DNA from 3 places in the Burkholderia pseudomultivorans genome. Region 3 is predicted to be linked to each of the others. Evidence: predicted binding sites of a transcription regulator. Region 3 holds the regulator's gene; each other region holds the start of a gene.
The links. Region 3 encodes FliA, which starts transcription of late flagellar genes. Its sites were predicted from a motif close to CTAAAGTTTNNNNNNNNNNNGCCGNTA; they were not measured.
Positions count from the first base shown of each region.

Region 1: a site for FliA is predicted at 1,253-1,279, ahead of WS57_RS23070 (DUF4088 family protein). Genes of this name have one in related genera too.
Region 2: a site for FliA is predicted at 843-869, ahead of fliS (flagellar export chaperone FliS). Genes of this name have one in related genera too.

Region 1 is NZ_CP013378.1:2,319,304-2,321,560, reverse strand. Features, by position in the region: gene WS57_RS23080 (AzlC family ABC transporter permease) at 220-897, shown strand; gene WS57_RS23075 (AzlD domain-containing protein) at 894-1,232, shown strand; gene WS57_RS23070 (DUF4088 family protein) at 1,394-2,167, shown strand.
Region 2 is NZ_CP013378.1:4,723,917-4,726,173, reverse strand. Features, by position in the region: gene fliF (flagellar basal-body MS-ring/collar protein FliF) at 1-118, opposite strand, end outside; gene fliE (flagellar hook-basal body complex protein FliE) at 370-714, shown strand; gene fliS (flagellar export chaperone FliS) at 946-1,380, shown strand; gene WS57_RS34160 (flagellar protein FliT) at 1,377-1,709, shown strand; gene WS57_RS34155 (flagellar hook-length control protein FliK) at 1,785-2,257, shown strand, end outside.
Region 3 is NZ_CP013378.1:216,147-218,403, forward strand. Features, by position in the region: gene WS57_RS13925 (MinD/ParA family ATP-binding protein) at 1-607, shown strand, start outside; gene WS57_RS13930 (RNA polymerase sigma factor FliA) at 630-1,364, shown strand; S-adenosyl-L-homocysteine riboswitch at 1,442-1,556, shown strand; gene ahcY (adenosylhomocysteinase) at 1,591-2,257, shown strand, end outside.

The DNA of each region.
Region 1 (2,257 bases), 2.1 Mb from region 3:
CACCTCGCAACCCGCCGCGCAGCCGCTTCGCCCGCCCGCGCCCGACGCCGTCGGCGCCCCGTCGAAACACCGCCACCCCGCCGCAAGAACGTACAAGCCGCCCGCGCGCCCGCCCGCTATCCTTCCGCACATGGAGGAGGCATCTTGAATTCGATACCGCGACCACCCGCGCGGCGCCCGCTCGACGAATGGCTCGACGGCGCGCGCGACACGATTCCGATGATGGTCGGCGCCGCCCCGTTCGGCGTGATCTTCGGCACGCTCGTCGCCGGCGGCCCGCTCGCCGCGTGGCACGGCGTGCTGATGTCGCTCGCCGTGTTCGCGGGCTCCGCGCAGTTCATCGCGCTCGGCCTGATCGCCGGCAGCGCGAGCTTCATCGTCGTGCTCGCGACCACGCTGATCGTGAACCTGCGCCATCTGCTGTACAGCGCGACGCTCGCGCCGTACGTCGCGCACCTGCCGCTGCGCTGGCGCGCGACGCTCGGCGCGCTGATGACCGACGAGGTGTTCGCGGTCGCGTACGCGCACTACCGTCACTTCCCGCCCGGCACGATCGGCCCCCACTACTTCTTCGGCTCGGGGCTCGCGATGTACCTGAACTGGCAGGTCTGGACGCTCGCGGGCATCGGCTTCGGCGCGGCGTTCCCCGGGCTGCAGTCGCTCGGTCTCGACTTTGCGATGGCGGCGACCTTCATCGCGATCGTCGTCCCGCAGCTCGGCACGCTGCGCTATTTCGCGGCTGCCGCGACGGCCGGCACGCTCGCGTACTTCTGGCAGGGCTGGCCGTACAAGCTCGGGCTGCTCGGCGCGGTTGCGGCCGGCGTCGCGGTCGGCGTCGCGCTCACGCTGCTGCATGCGCGCACGCGCGCCGGTTCCCGCACGGAGACGGCATCGTGAGCTACGCGCTGCTGATCCTCGGCATGGCCGTCATCACCTACGCGATCCGCACGACGCTGTTCCTGTTCGGCGAACGGCTGGTCTTCCCGCCGCTCGTGCGGACCGCGCTCGGCTTCGTGCCCGTGACCGTACTGACCGCGATCATCGTGCCGATGGTCGTGTCGCCGCACGGCGGCGCGGCCGAACTGAGCTGGCGCAACCCGCAGCTGATCGGCGGGCTCGCCGCGGTGCTCGTGTCGGCGACGACGCGCCGCCCGCTCGTGACGATCGCGGTCGGGCTCGCGGTGTTCTTCCTGTGGCAGGGCCTCGTGCTGCCGCACTGGCCGGCGGCCTGAGCGCGCCGCACCGGCGCGCGCTCAAGTTTGCGGCCCGCGCGCCGATATAGGGAGAGAAGACCCGCCATCGGCCTCGGCGCGAACCGGCTCGTCGACGCGGCGCCCGGCCCCGGCGCGCCGCCTCGTCCGCCGCGCGCGCAGGCCCGCCATCGAGATGATTCATGGGCCAGATCACCCTATCCCTGAAGGACGACACCGTCGCGTCCCTGCGCAAGGACTACGACGCGTTCGTGCGCGTATCGCTGAAGCTCGACCCGCAGTTCGCGACGCCGTCGTTCGAGGACTTCCTGCGCGCCAAGCTGCTCGACAACATGGTGCCGCTGACCGAGCATGCGGTGCAGCGGATGCTCGAAGGCGGCCAGTACGCGTGGGCGAAGCGCACGCTCGACAAGGAATTCCCGGACGTCGTCGCGATCCTGATGCGGCAGGCCGGCGATTTCGGCTTCGGCTTCGCATCGCGCGCCGAATGGACGCCCGACGAGCTCGCGAAGGCGTGCCGCGACTGGGCGAAGGCGATCGTCGCCGAAGCGCAGGCGGATGCGTCGCTGGTCGACCCGCTCGCCGCGCAGATCAAGAGCGCGGTGCACGACATCCAGACGCTCGAGGAAATGATGCAGACGCCCGCGTGGCGCCTTGCCGAATCGCTGCGGCAGCGGATCTACGAGGCGAAGCTCGCGTGCGAGATGAGCGTGGGCAGCGCCGCGCGCGACAAGCTCGGCGAACTGCGCGGCCTGCTGCGGCTCGGGCTCTCGCACGGCTCGTTCCAGAAACAGGAAGCGCAGCAGATCATGGAATACCTGCGGCTGCTGAAACCCGAGATTTTCGTCGAGGAGCCGTACGACGTGTTCGCGCGGCTCGCCGCGTGGCTGCGCAGCGTGTTCGCGCCGGCCGCGCGTGCGCCGCAGGGCCAGGGATCCGGGCCGCGCCGGCCGTGACCGGCCGCGCGCGCCCATGAAAACGGCCCGGTTCGCGCGCAGGCGAACCGGGCCGTCCGGCAAGCGCCGTCACGACGCGCCGTCCGGGGC
Region 2 (2,257 bases), 340 kb from region 3:
AGTCCGCGGCCGCGCCGCCCGAGCCCGGGAGCGCGGCGGCCGCGGCGGCGCCGGGCGCCGGGCTGGCGAGGCCCGCGCGGGCGTCGGGGTTGATCAGCGAATTGGCCTGCGAATCCATGCGTCGAGGTTCTCCGGAGCGGGACGACTGAGCCGCTCGGGCGAGCGGGCGGACAATGACACGATGCGATTATCGGGATCCGGGGCGCGCTCCGATCGACCGAAAAGAGCGGGGTTTCCCCCGTACTTTCACGGCTTTGCCGCGTGGGGCGCTGCTATGCTTGTTCGCGATCCGGCATGGCGCGCGCGGTGCGGCGCCGGCGGATCGCCCGGCGCGGCCGGGCTTTCTTTCTATGGATGCGTGGGGACGGCATGACTGCGAACGTCAGCGGAATCGGTTCGGTGTTGCAACAGATGCAGGCGATGGCCGCGCAGGCGTCGGGCGGCGCGACGAGCCCGGCGGCGGCGCTCGCCGGCTCCGGCGCCGCGACGGCCGGCACGTTCGCGAGCGCGATGAAGGCGTCGCTCGACAAGATCAGCGGCGACCAGCAGCACGCGCTCGGCGAGGCGCAGGCGTTCGAGGTCGGCGCCGCGAACGTGTCGCTGAACGACGTGATGGTCGACATGCAGAAAGCCAACATCGGCTTCCAGTTCGGGCTCCAGGTCCGTAACAAGCTGGTGAGCGCGTACAACGACATCATGCAGATGTCGGTGTGACGGCGCACGGCCATCCGGGAGCCGCTACCGCGAGCCCCCTTGCCATTGCCCGTGCGGCGTAAGCAGCCCGCCCGGCAGCCGGCGATCCGGGGCGCGATCGTCCCGCGATCCCACCCCGTCCCGCTTGCCTAAAGCTTTTCAAATCCCTTCCGATAACTCCGGGAGAACGCCGCGTCGTGGGACGCACGGCGGCGGTATCCGCATAGCAAAGCACCGAACAAGGAGAAGCGCATGTTTTCCCCAGGACACGCTGGAGCCAATGCGTACGCGCGTGTCGGCGTCGAGACCGGGGTGATGGGCGCCTCCCCGCACCGGCTGATCGCGATGCTGTACCAGGGCGCGCGGCAGGCCGTGGCGCTCGCGCGCATGCATCTGCAGCAGGGCAACGTGGCGGCGCGCGGCGACGCGATCGGCAAGGCGATCCGCATCGTCGAGAGCGGCCTGCAGACGTCGCTGAACCGCGACGCGGGCGGCGAGATCGCGGCGCGCCTCGACGCGCTGTACGCCTATATCGGCCGGCGCCTGCTGGAAGCGAACGCGCAGGCGAGCGACGCGATGCTGGTCGAGGTCGACGGGCTGCTCGCGACGCTCGAGGAGGCGTGGACGGGCATCGGCCCGGAGGTCGCGCGCATGGCCGCGCAACAGGCCGCGGACGTCGCGCGATGAATCGCAACGCCGACTACTTCGCGCGCTACGAGGCGCTCGCGGCCGTGTCGGGCCGGATGCTGCGCGCCGCGCGCGGCGCCGACTGGAGCGCGCTGCCGGGACTGCAGGACGAGTACCTGCGGCTCGTCGACGGGCTGAAGGCGGCCGAGCCCAGCGTGGCGCTCGACGAGTCGGAGCTGGGCCGCAAGCTCGACCTGATCCGCCGGATCCTGGCCGACGACGCGGCGATCCGCGATCTCGCCAGCCCGGAAGTCGCGCGGCTGTCCGCGCTGTTCGAGGCGCGGCGTTCGACGCACGTGCTGACCGATCTCTACCGCGCGCGCGGCTAGCGCCGGTTTGTTCCGGGAGCGGGGCGCCGTGTCCGGCATTCGCAACGAGGTGGCCGAGGTGGGCAGGCTCCGATCATGACCGGTATCGACTCCGTTGCGGCCGCGCTGCTGGCGAGCCGCCTCGACAGCCTGCTGACCGGCGCCGTGTCGTCGGCCGCCGGCGGCGGGGCGACCGCGCAGGTCGGCACGCCGGGCGCCGGCGCGTCGCCGTCGCCCGCTGCGCCCGCGCCGGGCGGCGCGCCGCCGGCCTCCACGCAGACGGCGCTGTCCGAGGTCGGGCGCGTGCTCGACGCGATCTCGCGCGCGGGCGGCGACGCGACGCCGGCGGTGGTCGGACGCGCGCCGCTGCTTGCCGATCCCGCCGTGCTGCTTGCCGATCCGGCCGATCCAGCTGCTTCGGCCGATGCGTCCGCCGCGCCGGGCGCGCCGGCGTCGGCCGCCTCGGCGGCCCGCGACGCGGCGGCGCCGCCGCCCGCCACGGCGTTGCGCGCGGCGCTCGCGCAGGCCGTCAGCGAAAGCGGCCTGTTCTATGAATCCCATCTGGCGCA
Region 3 (2,257 bases):
CGCGTGGCTGCGCGACGGCGAACGCACGCGGGTGGCCGCCGGCTTCGGTCTGTGCGCGGCCGCGCGGTTCGCGCGCGCCGGCTACAGCGATGCGCAGCTGGGCGACTTCGTCGACGGCCAGGCCGACATCGTGCTGGTCGACGCGCAGCTCGGCGCCGACGGCACGCTGTCCGCGCTCGCGCGCGAAGCGCACGACGTGCTGGTCGTCACGCGCGTGGCCGCGCAGGCGATCACCGAGGCCTACGCGTGCATGAAGCGGCTGCATTTCGCGCACGCGATCGCGCAGTTCCGCGTGCTGACCAACCACGTCGGCAGCCCCGTCGATGCGAAGACCGCGTTCGACAACCTCGCGGGCGTCGCCAGCCGCTACCTGACGGTGTCGATCGCCGACGCGGGCTGCGTGAGCGCCGATCCGCTCGTCGAGCATGCACGCGCGCTGACGCGCACCGCGGTCGACGCGTTCCCGTCGTCGGCCGCCGCGCGCGACTACCGGCAGATCGCCGCCGACCTGCTGTACTGGCCGATGCGTCCGCGGTCGGGCGCGGGGCGCGACGTTCGCCCCGGCGCGCAACCGTCGTACCAGGCGGGCACGGCGCACGCCGTCTGAGCGCCACCGGAAGGAGAGAGCCATGATGTACAACGCTCAAGGAAAGATCTCGCAGGCCGACGTGCTCGCGCAATACGCGCCGCTGGTGCGCCGCCTCGGGCTGCAGCTCGTCGCGAAGATGCCGGCGAGCGTCGATCTCGACGACCTGATCCAGGCCGGCATGATCGGCCTGATGGATGCGGCCGGCCGCTACAAGGAAGACCAGGGCGCGCAGTTCGAGACCTATGCGACGCAGCGGATTCGTGGCGCGATGCTCGACGAGCTGCGCAGCAACGACTGGCTGCCGCGCAGCCTGCGCAAGACCTCGCGCGAGGTCGAGCACGCGGTGCACCAGGTCGAGCAGCAGCTCGGCCGCGCGGCCAGCGAAGCCGAGATCGCGCAGCACCTGAACATGCCGCTCGACGAGTACCAGGGGATGTTGCAGGACCTGCACGGCAGCCAGCTGATCTATTACGAGGATTTCGACCGCGCGGCCGACGACGAACCGTTCCTCGATCGCTATCGCGTCGATCATGCCGATCCGCTGTCGGCGCTGCTCGACGACCATCTGCGCGGCGCGCTGGTGGAAGCGATCGAGCGGCTGCCCGAGCGCGAGAAGCTGCTGATGTCGCTCTACTACGAGCGCGGGCTGAACCTGCGCGAGATCGGCGCGGTGCTCGAAGTCAGCGAGTCGCGCGTGTGCCAGCTGCACAGCCAGGCCGTCGCGCGCCTGCGCGCGCGGCTGCGCGAGCAGGCGTGGGTCGGCGCGGAGACCTGACCCTCCGATTGCGCCCGCGCGCGTCGACGCCGCGCGGGGCACGCATTCGTCGCGCCGATTTGCTACAATCCTTCCCGTTTTCCGAGGAGCGTTGCGACGGACCGTTCTGCGTCCGCCAGGCTCGGAAGGCTTCACCAGGCGCCGGCGCGGCATCGTCCGTCGGCTTCGCCTCCTGAACGGCGCTCACGTCACCAATTTCTAGAACTTTTTTAGAAAGGAGGGCGTGATGAACGCCATTATCGATTCGAAAGCTTCCCAGGATTACGTCGTCGCCGACATGGCGCTTGCCGGCTGGGGCCGCAAGGAACTGAACATCGCCGAGACCGAAATGCCGGGCCTCGTGCAGATCCGCGACGAATACAAGGCGCAGCAGCCGCTGAAGGGCGCGCGCATCGCCGGTTCGCTGCACATGACGATCCAGACGGGCGTGCTGATCGAGACGCTGAAGGCGCTCGGCGCCGACGTGCGCTGGGCCTCGTGCAACATCTTCTCGACGCAGGACCACGCCGCCGCCGCGATCGTCGAGGCCGGCACGCCGGTGTTCGCGTTCAAGGGCGAATCGCTCGACGAATACTGGGAGTTCTCGCACCGCATCTTCGAATGGCCGAACGGCGAATTCGCCAACATGATCCTCGACGACGGCGGCGATGCGACGCTGCTGCTGATCCTCGGCTCGAAGGCCGAGAAGGATCGCTCGGTGATCGCGAAGCCGACCAACGAGGAAGAAGTCGCGCTGTACAAGTCGATCGCCAAGCACCTCGACGCCGACCCGACCTGGTACTCGACGCGCCTCGCGCACATCAAGGGCGTGACCGAGGAAACCACCACCGGCGTGCACCGCCTGTACCAGATGGAAAAGGACGGCCGCCTGCCGTTCCCGGCGTTCAACGTGA